DNA from 2 places in the Methylibium sp. Pch-M genome. Region 2 is predicted to be linked to the other one. Evidence: predicted binding sites of a transcription regulator. Region 2 holds the regulator's gene; the other holds the start of a gene.
The links. Region 2 encodes LexA, which represses DNA repair genes until DNA is damaged. Its sites were predicted from a motif close to ACTGTATNNNNATACAGT; they were not measured.

Region 1 (5,859 bases), 220 kb from region 2:
GTGACCGCGCGCAACCGCGAGCAGAACTTCGCGCTGAACCTGCTGATGGACCCGGACTGCGACTTCATCACCCTGACCGGCACCGCCGGCACCGGCAAGACGCTGATGACCCTGGCCGCCGGCCTGTCGCAGGTGATGGACGACCGCCGCTACAGCGAGATCATCGTGACCCGCGTCACCGTGCCGGTCGGCGAGGACATCGGCTTCCTGCCGGGCACCGAGGAGGAGAAGATGGGCCCGTGGATGGGCGCGCTCGACGACAACCTCGAAGTGCTGTCCAAGAACGACTCCGGGGCCGGTGAATGGGGGCGCGCCGCCACCAACGACCTGGTGCGCAGCAAGATCAAGATCAAGAGCCTGAACTTCATGCGCGGGCGCACCTTCCTGAACAAGTTCGTTCTGATCGACGAGGCGCAGAACCTCACGCCCAAGCAGATGAAGACGCTGATCACGCGGGCCGGCCCGGGCACCAAGATCGTCTGCCTGGGCAATCTGGCGCAGATCGACACGCCCTACCTCACCGAGGGCAGCTCGGGCCTCACCTTCGCGGTCGACCGCTTCAAGGGCTGGCCGCACAGCGGCCATGTGATGCTGGCGCGCGGCGAGCGCTCGCGCTTGGCCGATTACGCGTCCGACGTGTTGTAGGCCCACCTGCACGGGTAGGGGTGCCAGCGGGCGGCAGGCGCACAATTGATGCTCTGCACAAAAGGAGACCTGCGATGACCACTTCCCGAGACGTCTTCGTCGTCGGTGCCGCGCGCACCGCCATCGGCACCTACGGCGGCACGCTGAAGGACACGCCCCTGGCCGACCTGGCCACGCTGGCGGTCAGGACGGCGATCGAGCGCAGCGGCGCCAAGGCTGGGAGCATTGGCCACCTGGCCATGGGCAACGTGATCCCGACCGAGCCGCGCGACGCCTACCTGAGCCGCGTCGCCGCGATCAACGCCGGGCTGTCGAAGGAAACGCCGGCCTTCAACGTGAACCGCCTGTGCGGTTCGGGCCTGCAGGCCATCGTCTCGGCGGCGCAGTCGGTGCTGCTGGGCGACTGCGAGCTGGCCGTCGGCGCCGGCGCCGAGTCGATGTCGCGCGGCCCCTACCACGTGAACACGGCCCGCTGGGGCGCGCGCATGGGCGACACGGCGATGGTCGACTACACCGTCGGCATCCTGCACGACCCCTTCCACAAGATCCACATGGGCATCACCGCGGAGAACGTGGCCGAGCAGTTCGGCATCACCCGCAGCATGATGGACGAGCTGGCCGCCGAGAGTCACCACCGCGCCGCCAAGGCGATCGCCGAGGGCCGCTTCAAGAGCCAGATCGTGCCGGTCGAGATCGTCACCCGCAAGGGAACCGTGAGCTTCGACACCGACGAGCACGTGAAGGCCGACACCACGGTCGAGACGCTGGCCAAGATGAAGCCCGCCTTCAAGAAGGACGGCGGCCTGGTCACGGCCGGCAATGCCTCGGGCATCAACGACGGCGCGGCGGCCGTGGTACTGGCCAGTGCCGAGGCGGTCAAGGCCGGTGGCCTGAAGCCGCTGGCGCGCCTGGTGGCCTACGCCCATGCTGGCGTGGAGCCGAAGATCATGGGCATCGGCCCGGTGCCGGCGACCCAACTCGCACTGAAGAAGGCCGGCCTCAAGGTGCAGGACCTCGATGTGATCGAGTCCAACGAAGCCTTCGCCGCGCAGGCCTGTGCTGTGGTGCGCGAGCTCGACCTCGATCCTGCCAAGGTCAACCCCAACGGCTCGGGCATCTCGCTCGGCCACCCGGTCGGCGCGACCGGCGTCATCATCACCACCAAGGCCCTGTACGAACTGCAGCGCACCGGCGGCCGCTACGCGCTGGTGACCATGTGCATCGGCGGCGGCCAGGGCATCGCCGCGATCTTCGAGCGCGTCTGATCCCCGCGCTCGGTGGAGGATGAAACCCGGCGAACGGGTTTCATCCGGCCGGACTCTGCCTCAGCGGCGGAAACCGCCGCTCTGCAGCAGGAAGAACTGCGGATTCAGGCCCTTCAAGGGCTCGCGCAGTTGCTCGATGTCGGCCGCCGTCCCGTGCACCTCGAGCCGCGTCACCTCGGCGATCTTCAACGCCTCGCCCAGCAGGGCGCCGACGTTCTCCAGGTGGGCCAGCACACCCGCGGCACCGTCATAGCCCTCGCGGCAGTGCGCCGCATCCCCATCGAAGCTGAAAGCGTAGAACACGCACTTGGGCTCGCTGCGCGTCTTCTCGACAAAGCGTGCGGTCAGGGCCTTGAACTCGTCGAGCTTGCCGGGAGCCACCTTGAAATAAGGAACGAGGCTGCAGCAGGTGTCGGGGGTGCTCATCAATGTCTCCTGGAACGGGGGTGGTGGTGCGAAATGCAAGCGCGAGCGTGCCGACCTTCCCCTTCGGCGCACACCGGATGAACCCCTAAGCGAATCCCCAGGGGCCCGTCCGCTGGCGGAAGACCGGCATCTAGGAGAGAGCAGAGAGCACGCCCATTGATACTGTATTTATGTACAGTATTCACTCGCGCTCTCTTCTCCGTCATGCCTCTCGACCTCGCCGCCGCACCTTCGCCGTCACCGCGCGGGCTGGCCTCCTTCATGGACCGCCCCGGGGCTCCGCTGTGGCGGGCCGGCGTGCTGGCCAGGCCGTCGCTGCCGACCCTTCCCACCGGATGGCCGGCGCTCGACGAGCAGTTGCCCGGCGGAGGCTGGCCCGCGAGCGGCCTCACCGAACTGCTGGCCACGCCGGCCAGCGGCGAACTGGCGCTGCTGGCGCCGTGGCTGCGCAGCCTGGGGCAGCGCCAGGAGGGCACACGCGAAACGGTCTGGATCTCCCCGCCGGGCCGGCCTTGCCTGAGCGCGCTGCAGGCCCTCGGCCTGGACAGCTCACGGCTGCTGTGCCTGGCGCCGCAGACACCGACCGATGCCGCCTGGGCCGCCGAGCAGGCGGTGCGAGCCGGCAGCTGCGCCGCCGTGCTGTGGTGGAGCGAACAACCGGTGACCCGCCCCACGCTGCGCCGCCTGCACCTGGCCGCGCAGGCGGGGCTCACGCCCTTGCTGAGCCTGCAGGCGCCCGCGGCCCGCTCGCTGAGTAGCCCGGCGCCGCTGCGCCTGGCCTGCCAGCCGCTACCGGGCCATGCCCTGGCCGTCGACGTGTTCAAGCGTCGCGGCCCGCCGATGGCCCGGCCCCTGCAGCTGTCCCTGCCCTGGCCAGCATCGGTGCGCCCTGCGTCGCCGCTCACCGGACGTCCTCACGATGCTGTGGATCGCCCTCTACCTGCCCCAGCTGCCGCTGCAAGCTTTGCCCGGTTCGCACACCGGGTTTGAGGCCGCGCTGCCGGTGGCGGTGACCGAGCAGCACATGCTGCTCAGCGCCAACCGCGCGGCGCACGCCCTCGGGGTGCGGGCCGGGCAGAGCGTGGCCACGGCCTTGTCTCTGCTGCCGCAGCTCGTCGTGTTCCCGCGTGACCGGCCGCGCGAAGCCGCGCTGGTCGAGCGACTGGCCCTGGCGCTCGCTGCGCTCACGCCCCACCTGAGCCTCACTCCGGACGGGGTGCTGCTCGAAGTGCAGAGCACGCTGCGGCTGTTCGGTGGCATCCATGCGCTGCTGCACCGGGCGCAAGCCCTGGCGCGCACGAGCGGGATGCAGGTACGGACGGGCTGTGCGCCCACCCCCGGCGCGGCCTGGCTGTTCGCCACCAGCGGCCTGGCCCGGCGACATGCGCTGCAGGCCCGGAGCAGCGCGCAGCAGCTGGACCGGCTGCCGGTGGCGAGCCTGGCGCGTCTGCTGCCGCCCAGCCCCCACCAGAGCGAGTTGCTGCAGGCGCTGGGGATCCGGACCTTCGGGGCGCTGCGCGCTCTGCCACGTGCCGGTCTGCAGCGCCGGCTCGGCGTGGACCTGGGCCGGGCGCTCGACCGCTGCTATGGCGACGCCCCCGACCCGAGGCCGTGGTTCGTGCCGCCCGAGCGCTTCCTGGCCCGGCGCGAGCTGCTGCAGCGTGCCGAAGAGGCTGCGGTGCTGATGGCCGCCGTCGAGGCTCTGCTGCCGGCACTGCGCGGTTGGCTGCAGCTGCGCTGGCAGGCCGTCACGGTGCTGGCACTGAGACTGCGCCACGAGCACGGCCGCGCGCCCTGCCCCGACACTCGGCTGCGGCTGCAGCTGTCGGCCCCGAGCCGCGACATTGCCCAGCTCGCGCTGCTGTGGCGCGAGCGCCTGCAGCGCCATGCGCTCGCCGCGCCGGTCTACGAGCTCGCACTCGAACTGGAAGCCGCCGTGCCGCACGGCGGCACGCCCGGCGAGTTGCTGCCCGCACCGGGCCGACAGGACGGCGAACACGCCGCGCTGCTTGACCGACTGACCGCGCGGCTGGGGAGTGATCACGTGCAGCGCTGGGTGCCGCAGGCCGATCACCGGCCCGAGCACGCGCAGCGTGTCCGGTCGGCCGGCGAACCGCCCCCAGCACCCTTTGCGACCACGACGCCCGCTCCCGCCGCCCCCCGACCACTCTGGTTACTGCCGTTGCCGCTGCCGCTGGCCAGCGATGCGCTGGGCCGGCCGCGGCATGGCAGCCCCCTGCGGGTGTGCTCGCGAGCCGAGCGCATCGAGGCCGGCTGGTTCGACGGCGCGCTGGTGCGGCGCGATTACCACGTGGCCGAGGGCGCAGACCACCGGCTGCGCTGGATCTACCGCGAGCACCCCGGCGACGCCTCGTCGGGGGGCTGGTTCCTGCACGGCTGGTTCGGGTGAGACGATGCCGCAGCCGGCCCATCCCAAGACGCCGCAGCCGGCGTCGCCCCCGGCCCCGCCGCCGCACTGGACACAGCCGGGGCTGCCGGCCTACGCGGAGCTGCACTGCCGCTCGAACTTCAGCTTCCTGACCGGCGCCTCGCACCCGCAGGAACTGGTGGAGCGCGCGGCCCAGCTCGGCTATGCGGCGATCGCGATCACCGACGAGTGCTCGGTGGCCGGCGTGGTGCGGGCGCATGCGGCGCTGAAGCGGCTGCGCGAGCAGAGCGGCGGCGACGGCCCCCCGTTGCCGGCCCTGATCATCGGCAGCGAGTTCACGCTCGCCGCCTCGCCCACCGCGCCGGGCTGCCGCCTGGTGCTGCTGGCGAAGAACCGTGAGGGCTATGCCCAGCTTTGCGGTCTCATCACGCTCGGCCGCGGCCGCAGCGCCAAGGGCCACTACCGGTTGAGCGTCGACGACCTCGACGCGCCACTGGCCGGCCAGGGCCATGCCGCCGGCGTGCCCGACTGCCTGGCGCTGCTGATCCCGCGCCACGACGAGCCTCACGCCACCCTGCTCGAGCAGACCCACTGGCTGGCCACCCGCTGCGGCGAGCGCGCCTCGATCGCGGTCGAGCTGCTGCGCTGGGCCGACGACGAGTCCTTCGTCGAACGCCTGCTCGAGGTGTCGGCCGCCACCGGCCTGCCACTGGCGGCGGCGGGCGACGTGCTGATGCACGTGCGCTCGCGCAAGCCGCTGCAGGACACGCTGACCGCGATCCGCCTGAAGCGCCGCGTCGCCGACTGCGGCTACGCACTGATGCGCAACGCCGAGCAGCACCTGCGCTCACGGCTGGCGCTGGCGCAGCTCTGCCGTCCCGAGTGGCTGCAGCGCAGCGTGGACCTCGCGCGGGCCTGCGACTTCTCGCTGGAGCAGCTGAAGTACGAGTACCCGGACGAGATCGTGCCGGCCGGCGAGACGGCCAGCAGCCACCTGCGGCGCCTGACCGAGGAAGGGGCCTGCGTGCGCTATCCCGGCGGCGTGCCCGGCTCGGTGAAGGAGCAGATCGAACGCGAGTTCGCGCTGATCTTCCGCAAGCGCTACGAGGCCTTCTTCCTCACCGTGCACGACGT
Region 2 (5,859 bases):
CCGGCACCCGGCCGCTTCGTCAAGGCCAAGGCCTGACCCCTCCCGCACCGTCCCTTTTCATTCCACCGCGGAATCGCCCATCCCGGTCACTTCATTCAGCAAGGAGAATTGCCATGACCACCGACATCGTGATCGTCAGCGCCGCCCGCACCGCCGTGGGCAAGTTCGGCGGCACGCTCGCCAAGACTCCGGCGCCGGAACTCGGCGCCGCCGTGATCCAGGCCCTGCTGGCGCGCAGCGGCCTGTCCGGCGAGCAGATCAGCGAGGTGATCCTCGGTCAGGTGCTCACTGCAGGCAGCGGCCAGAACCCGGCGCGCCAATCGGTCATCAAGGCCGGCCTGCCGCAGGGCGTGCCGGCCATGACCATCAACAAGGTCTGCGGCTCCGGCCTGAAGGCCGTGATGCTGGCAGCCCAGGCCATCCGCGACGGCGATGCCGAGATCGTGATCGCCGGCGGCCAGGAGAACATGAGCCTGGCGCCGCACGTGCTGCCGGGTTCGCGCGACGGCCAGCGCATGGGGGACTGGAAGCTGGTCGACACGATGATCGTCGACGGCCTGTGGGACGTGTACAACCAGTACCACATGGGCATCACCGCCGAGAACGTGGCAAAGAAGTACGGTATCACGCGCGAGCAGCAGGACGCGCTGGCACTGGCCTCGCAGCAGAAGGCGGCCGCCGCCCAGGATGCCGGCAAGTTCAAGGACGAGATCGTGCCGTTCAGCATCGCCCAGAAGAAGGGCGACCCGATCGTGTTCGCGGCCGACGAGTTCATCAACCGCAAGACCAACGCCGACGTGCTGGCCGGCCTGCGCCCGGCCTTCGACAAGGCGGGCGGCGTGACCGCCGGCAACGCCTCGGGCCTGAACGACGGCGCGGCCGCGGTGCTGGTCATGAGCGCGAAGAAGGCCGATCAGCTCGGCCTGAAGCCGCTCGCACGCATCGCTTCCTACGCGAGCGCCGGCCTCGACCCGTCGCTGATGGGCATGGGCCCGGTGCCTGCCAGCAAGCGTGCCCTGGAGCGGGCAGGCTGGAAGCCGGCCGACCTGGACCTGCTGGAGATCAACGAGGCCTTCGCGGCCCAGGCCTGCGCGGTCAACAACGAGATGGGCTGGGACACCAGCAAGGTCAATGTCAATGGGGGCGCGATCGCCATCGGCCACCCGATCGGTGCGTCGGGCTGCCGCGTGCTGGTCACGCTGCTGCACGAGATGCAGCGCCGCGGCAGCAAGCGGGGCATCGCGTCGCTGTGCATAGGCGGCGGCATGGGTGTTGCATTGACCGTGGAGCGCTGAGGAGCAACGGCGCATTCATTAAGGGTGAGCCCGGATCGGGCGAATACCCTTGACCCACGCATATCGGCACGCGACGCTAGAGCGGCCATGACAAACCACAGAGGAGCAGAACAATGAGCAAGAAGGTCGCATACGTCACGGGGGGCATGGGCGGCATCGGTACCGCGATCTGCCAGCGTCTGCACAAGGACGGATTCACCGTCGTGGCCGGCTGCGGCCCGAGCCGCAACTTCAAGAAGTGGCTCGACGAGCAGGCCGCGCTCGGCTACGGCTTCCACGCTTCGGTGGGCAACGTGGCCGAATGGGAGTCGACCGTCGAGGCCTTCAAGGAAGTCAAGGCGCAGCACGGTCCGGTGAGCGTGCTGGTGAACAACGCCGGCATCACGCGCGACGGCATGTTCCGCAAGATGACCCGCGACGACTGGAGTGCGGTGATCAGCACCAACCTCGACAGCCTGTTCAACGTGACCAAGCAGGTGATCGACGAGATGACCGATGCCGGCTGGGGCCGCATCATCAACATCAGCTCGGTCAACGGCGAGAAGGGCCAGTTCGGCCAGACCAACTACTCGGCGGCCAAGGCCGGCATGCACGGCTTCACGATGGCGCTGGCCCAGGAAGTGGCCAGCAAGGGCGTGACGGTCAATACCGTGAGCCCGGGCTACATCGGCACCGAGATGGTCCGTGCGATCCGCCAGGACGTGCTCGACAAGATCGTGGCGACCATCCCCGTCAAGCGGCTCGGCACGCCCGAGGACATCGCCTCGATGGTGTCGTGGGTGGCCTCCGAGGAGTCCGGCTTCGCGACCGGCGCCGACTTCTCGGTGAACGGCGGCCTGCACATGGGCTGACGGCAAAGAGCCGGGCGCAAGGCCCGGCTCGTATCCGGCGGCGGGCGCCTGGAAACTCAGGCCCGCCGGTCTTCGATCGCTGCCAGGCTCTCGAGCGCTGCGCACACCTCGGCGAACGACCCGCCGATCGCAGCGCGCCGCTGGTCCTCGGGGTCCATGGTCATCCAGAAGCGCCTCGCGGCGCGCCGCGCGTTCTCGATGCCGGCAACGCGGGGCAGCGCGGCCCTGAAGGGAGTGACCGGCCGGGGTCGCGGCGTGGTGGCTGCGACGGGGCGGGTGCGAAATGCCGGTGACCTGAACACCAGCGCCGGTACCGCAGCAGGCGCGGGGGCCTGGAAGGCGGTCTGCCACCAGCGCCGCAAGGGGTTCCAAAAGACCGTGACCATGGTGAATCTCCAATCGGAAGTTCAGCAGGATTGATGTCGATGGGCCTGGTCCGCGGGATAACACGCCGTTCGGCGCGCATGCCCACCACCCGCGGGGGCCATGAATTCAGGCGCCAGCCGGTCTTACATGAGCAGGGTGTTGCGGATGAGCCCGACGGCCAGACCCTCGATCTCGAACTCACCGCTCTCCGGCGTGACGACGATGGGCTCGAAATCCGGGTTTTCGGGCAGCAGTTCGATCGTGCCGCGCACGCGCCGGAAGCGCTTGACCGTGACCTCATCGCCCAGGCGGGCGACGACGATCTGCCCGTTCTTGGCTTCCCGGGCCTTCTGCACTGCGAGCAGGTCGCCATCGAGGATGCCGGCGTCGCGCATGCTCATGCCCCGCACCTTGAGCAGGTAGTCAGGCCGTCGCGGGAACATGCTGGCCTCGATCGCATAGCTCTGGTCGATGTGCTCCTGCGCCAGGATGGGGCTGCCCGCGGCCACACGCCCGACCAGCGGCAGCATCAGCTGCGACAGGCTGGGCAGCGGCAGCGAGAACTGCTTGTTGCGCAACTGGTTCAGCGAACGCAATGTGTCAGACTTCAGACGGATGCCCCGCGAGGTGCCGCCCACCAGTTCGATCACGCCCTTGCGTGCCAGGGCCTGCAGATGCTCCTCCGCCGCGTTGGCAGAACGGAAGCCGAGTTCTGCGGCGATTTCGGCGCGCGTGGGCGGTGATCCGGTGCGCTCGATCGAGGTCTGCACCAGATCGAGGATCTGCTGCTGCCTGGCGGTGAGCTTGGGGGCGTCGTCCATGCGGGTGCTCCTGCGGTGTCGGGAGTCGGGCTGTCACCAGACCGGCGCACTGAATTTTTATCCAGTGACTGTATTTTTATCCAGCTTTCCAGAAAATGCAAAGCCCTGAACCCCAACCCGTGGCGCGCGTCGTGATTCTGGCCACCGGCGGCACCATCGCCGGTACCGCGGCCACAGCCACCGACAGCCTCGGCTACACCGCAGCGCAACTGGGCATCGCGCAGCTGCTGGCCGCCGTGCCGGCCTTGGCCGGCCTGCCCATCGAGGCGGAGCAGGTGGCCCAGATCGACAGCAAGGACATGGGCATGGCGGTGTGGCGCGCACTGGCCCGCCGCGTCGCACACCATCTCGCCCGTCCGGAGGTGAGTGGTCTGGTGGTCACCCACGGCACCGACACGCTGGAGGAAACCGCCTACCTGCTGCAGCGCGTGCTGGCACCGTGCAAGCCGGTGATCCTGACCGGTGCCATGCGGCCCGCCACCGCCGTGCAGGCCGACGGCCCGCAGAACCTGCTCGATGCGGTTGCGTTGGCGCGCGAGCCCGGCGCGGCAGGCGTCTGCGCCGTGTTCGCCGGCTCGGTGTTCGGTGCCTTCGATGTGCGCAAGCGCCATACGCACCGGCTCGACGCGTTCGGCGCTGGCGATGACGGGGCCATCGCGCTGATCGAAGGGAGCAGGGTGCGGCACCTGCGCGCCTGGCCGGCGGGCCTGCCGCTCGGCATCGGTGTCCTGGATCGGCCCGAGCCGCGCGTCGAGATCGTCGTCAGCCACGCCGGTGCGTCGGGCGCGGTGGTCGAGGCCTTGCGGGCGCAGGGCGTCGATGGCCTGGTGGTGGCCGGCACCGGCAACGGCAGCCTGCACCACGCGCTGGAAGCGGCGTTGCGGAGTGCCCAGGCGGCTGGGGTCGTGGTGCAGCGCTGCACGCGCGTCGCCGACGGCGCCGTGCTGCCGACCGGTCACCACGACGCATTGCCGATCAGCGAAGCCCGAACGCCGGCCCAGGCCCGCATCGAACTGATGCTCGCGCTGATGGCGCGCGGCGCCTGACGCCTCGGCGGCTCAGCGCGCCGGCTTGAGGACCCCGCGCGCGCGGGTGCGCCGCGGAGGCGTGCTGGCCTTCGCCGGCAGCGCGCCGGGCTCCTCCACGGTGCTTTCCGACACCGATTCGGCCGCCGCGTGCGGCACCTGTCCCACGCCGCTGTAGCGCGGCGGCCAGTCCACCAAGCGCGAGCGCCGCAACAGGGCGACGCCCGCGCCGACGGCATAGCTGCGCTCGAACACGTGCGTGACGAGCTGGCGCTTCACGCGCTCGGTGATCACCAGCGTGGAGCAGCGCGTGCCGTAGCGTCCATCCGCCGTGCGTATGAAGGCGGCAGAGAGTTGCGCCTCCAGCTCGCGCGGAATGCCGGTCGACGGCAGCTCGGCATCGGCCGCCATGCTGCGGTCCACCAGCGCTTCGAACAATCGACTGGCGAGCGCATCGACCGGCTCTTCCGCAGCCGTTTCAGCGAGGGCGCCTTTCACGTGTGCCTTCAGGTGCTCGACCTTGGGCCACGGTGTGTCGAGCGCTGCGTTCGACAGCCCGTAGAGGCCACGCTCGATGCGGCGCGGCAGCGCCGTCGCACTGCTGGCCCAGAAGCATTCGCCGCGCGCGAAATCGGCCGCGACGAGATTGAAGCCGTTGTAGCCCGACACGGCCACACGGGTCCAGAAGCGGTCGAGCGGCTGCTCGCCATGCAGCCAGTGCGGCACCAGGCTGCCGCGCGAGGGCGCCTGGGCGTCCTGCCTGCCCGGCGCCCGGACGTTCGTGACCAGCGCCAGGCGACCGGCGGCGGTCAGGCCCAGCCAGGTGCCACCGGCCTGCAGGTCGCGACCGCCCAGGATGTCGGGACCGCCGCCCTGGGGCGTCCACCAGGCCAATCGCGCGGTCGGACGATCGAAGAACTCGTCGCGGTTGGACGCCAGCACCAGCGGGAAGCGCCGGTCCTGGTCGAGCGCCAACGCTACGAGGCACATGCGACGAAATGCTCGACGTGGCGAGCGCCGACCAGCCAGGGCGCAAGCCCCCGAGCGGCCCGTTCGACATCGGCCGCCAGCGCGGCCGGATCGGAGTCGGGCGGCAGGCCGTAGGTCTCCATCCAGGTGTGCAGGCCCTCCTGCGCTACGGGCCGGCGCAGCAGACGCGCATCCAGCCCCGGATGGGCTGCCTGAAGGGCGATCTGCATCGCCGTTGCAGCCGCCACCAACTTGTCGGCGTGCACGTCGCGAACGCGGTAATAGATGAACAGCGCGTGCTGCCCCATCGGTGAGACAGCTTGCATCGCTGCTTCAGGCCGCGTTCTCGCGCGGCACCACGTAGGGCAGCGCCATCGGCTGCAGCCTGGCGCCGCCGACGCGGCCGAGGTGCAGGCTGCCGTCGTCGAGCGCCGCGAGCTTCAGCTCGACCAGCGCGTCCCACCCACCGCCGGGCGCCGGTGCCGCCAGCGCGATCTGGCCGCTGGGCTGAGCGTCGTCGCCGCTCCAGAAG

Region 1: a site for LexA is predicted at 2,498-2,515, ahead of imuA (translesion DNA synthesis-associated protein ImuA). Genes of this name have one in related genera too.

What each region holds. Positions count from the first base shown of each region.
Region 1 covers NZ_CP029606.1:113,275-119,133, forward strand. Annotated here, with positions in the region: gene C1M51_RS00520 (PhoH family protein) at 1-645, shown strand, start outside; gene C1M51_RS00525 (acetyl-CoA C-acyltransferase family protein) at 720-1,910, shown strand; gene C1M51_RS00530 (putative quinol monooxygenase) at 1,971-2,336, opposite strand; gene imuA (translesion DNA synthesis-associated protein ImuA) at 2,541-3,326, shown strand; gene C1M51_RS00540 (DNA polymerase Y family protein) at 3,256-4,746, shown strand; gene C1M51_RS00545 (error-prone DNA polymerase) at 4,751-5,859, shown strand, end outside.
Region 2 covers NZ_CP029606.1:3,833,798-3,839,656, forward strand. Annotated here, with positions in the region: gene C1M51_RS18390 (alpha/beta hydrolase) at 1-36, shown strand, start outside; gene C1M51_RS18395 (acetyl-CoA C-acetyltransferase) at 114-1,295, shown strand; gene phbB (acetoacetyl-CoA reductase) at 1,409-2,146, shown strand; gene C1M51_RS18405 (hypothetical protein) at 2,203-2,532, opposite strand; gene lexA (transcriptional repressor LexA) at 2,656-3,333, opposite strand; gene C1M51_RS18415 (asparaginase) at 3,429-4,379, shown strand; gene C1M51_RS18420 (NRDE family protein) at 4,392-5,348, opposite strand; gene C1M51_RS18425 (DUF4936 family protein) at 5,336-5,653, opposite strand; gene C1M51_RS18430 (folate-binding protein YgfZ) at 5,661-5,859, opposite strand, start outside.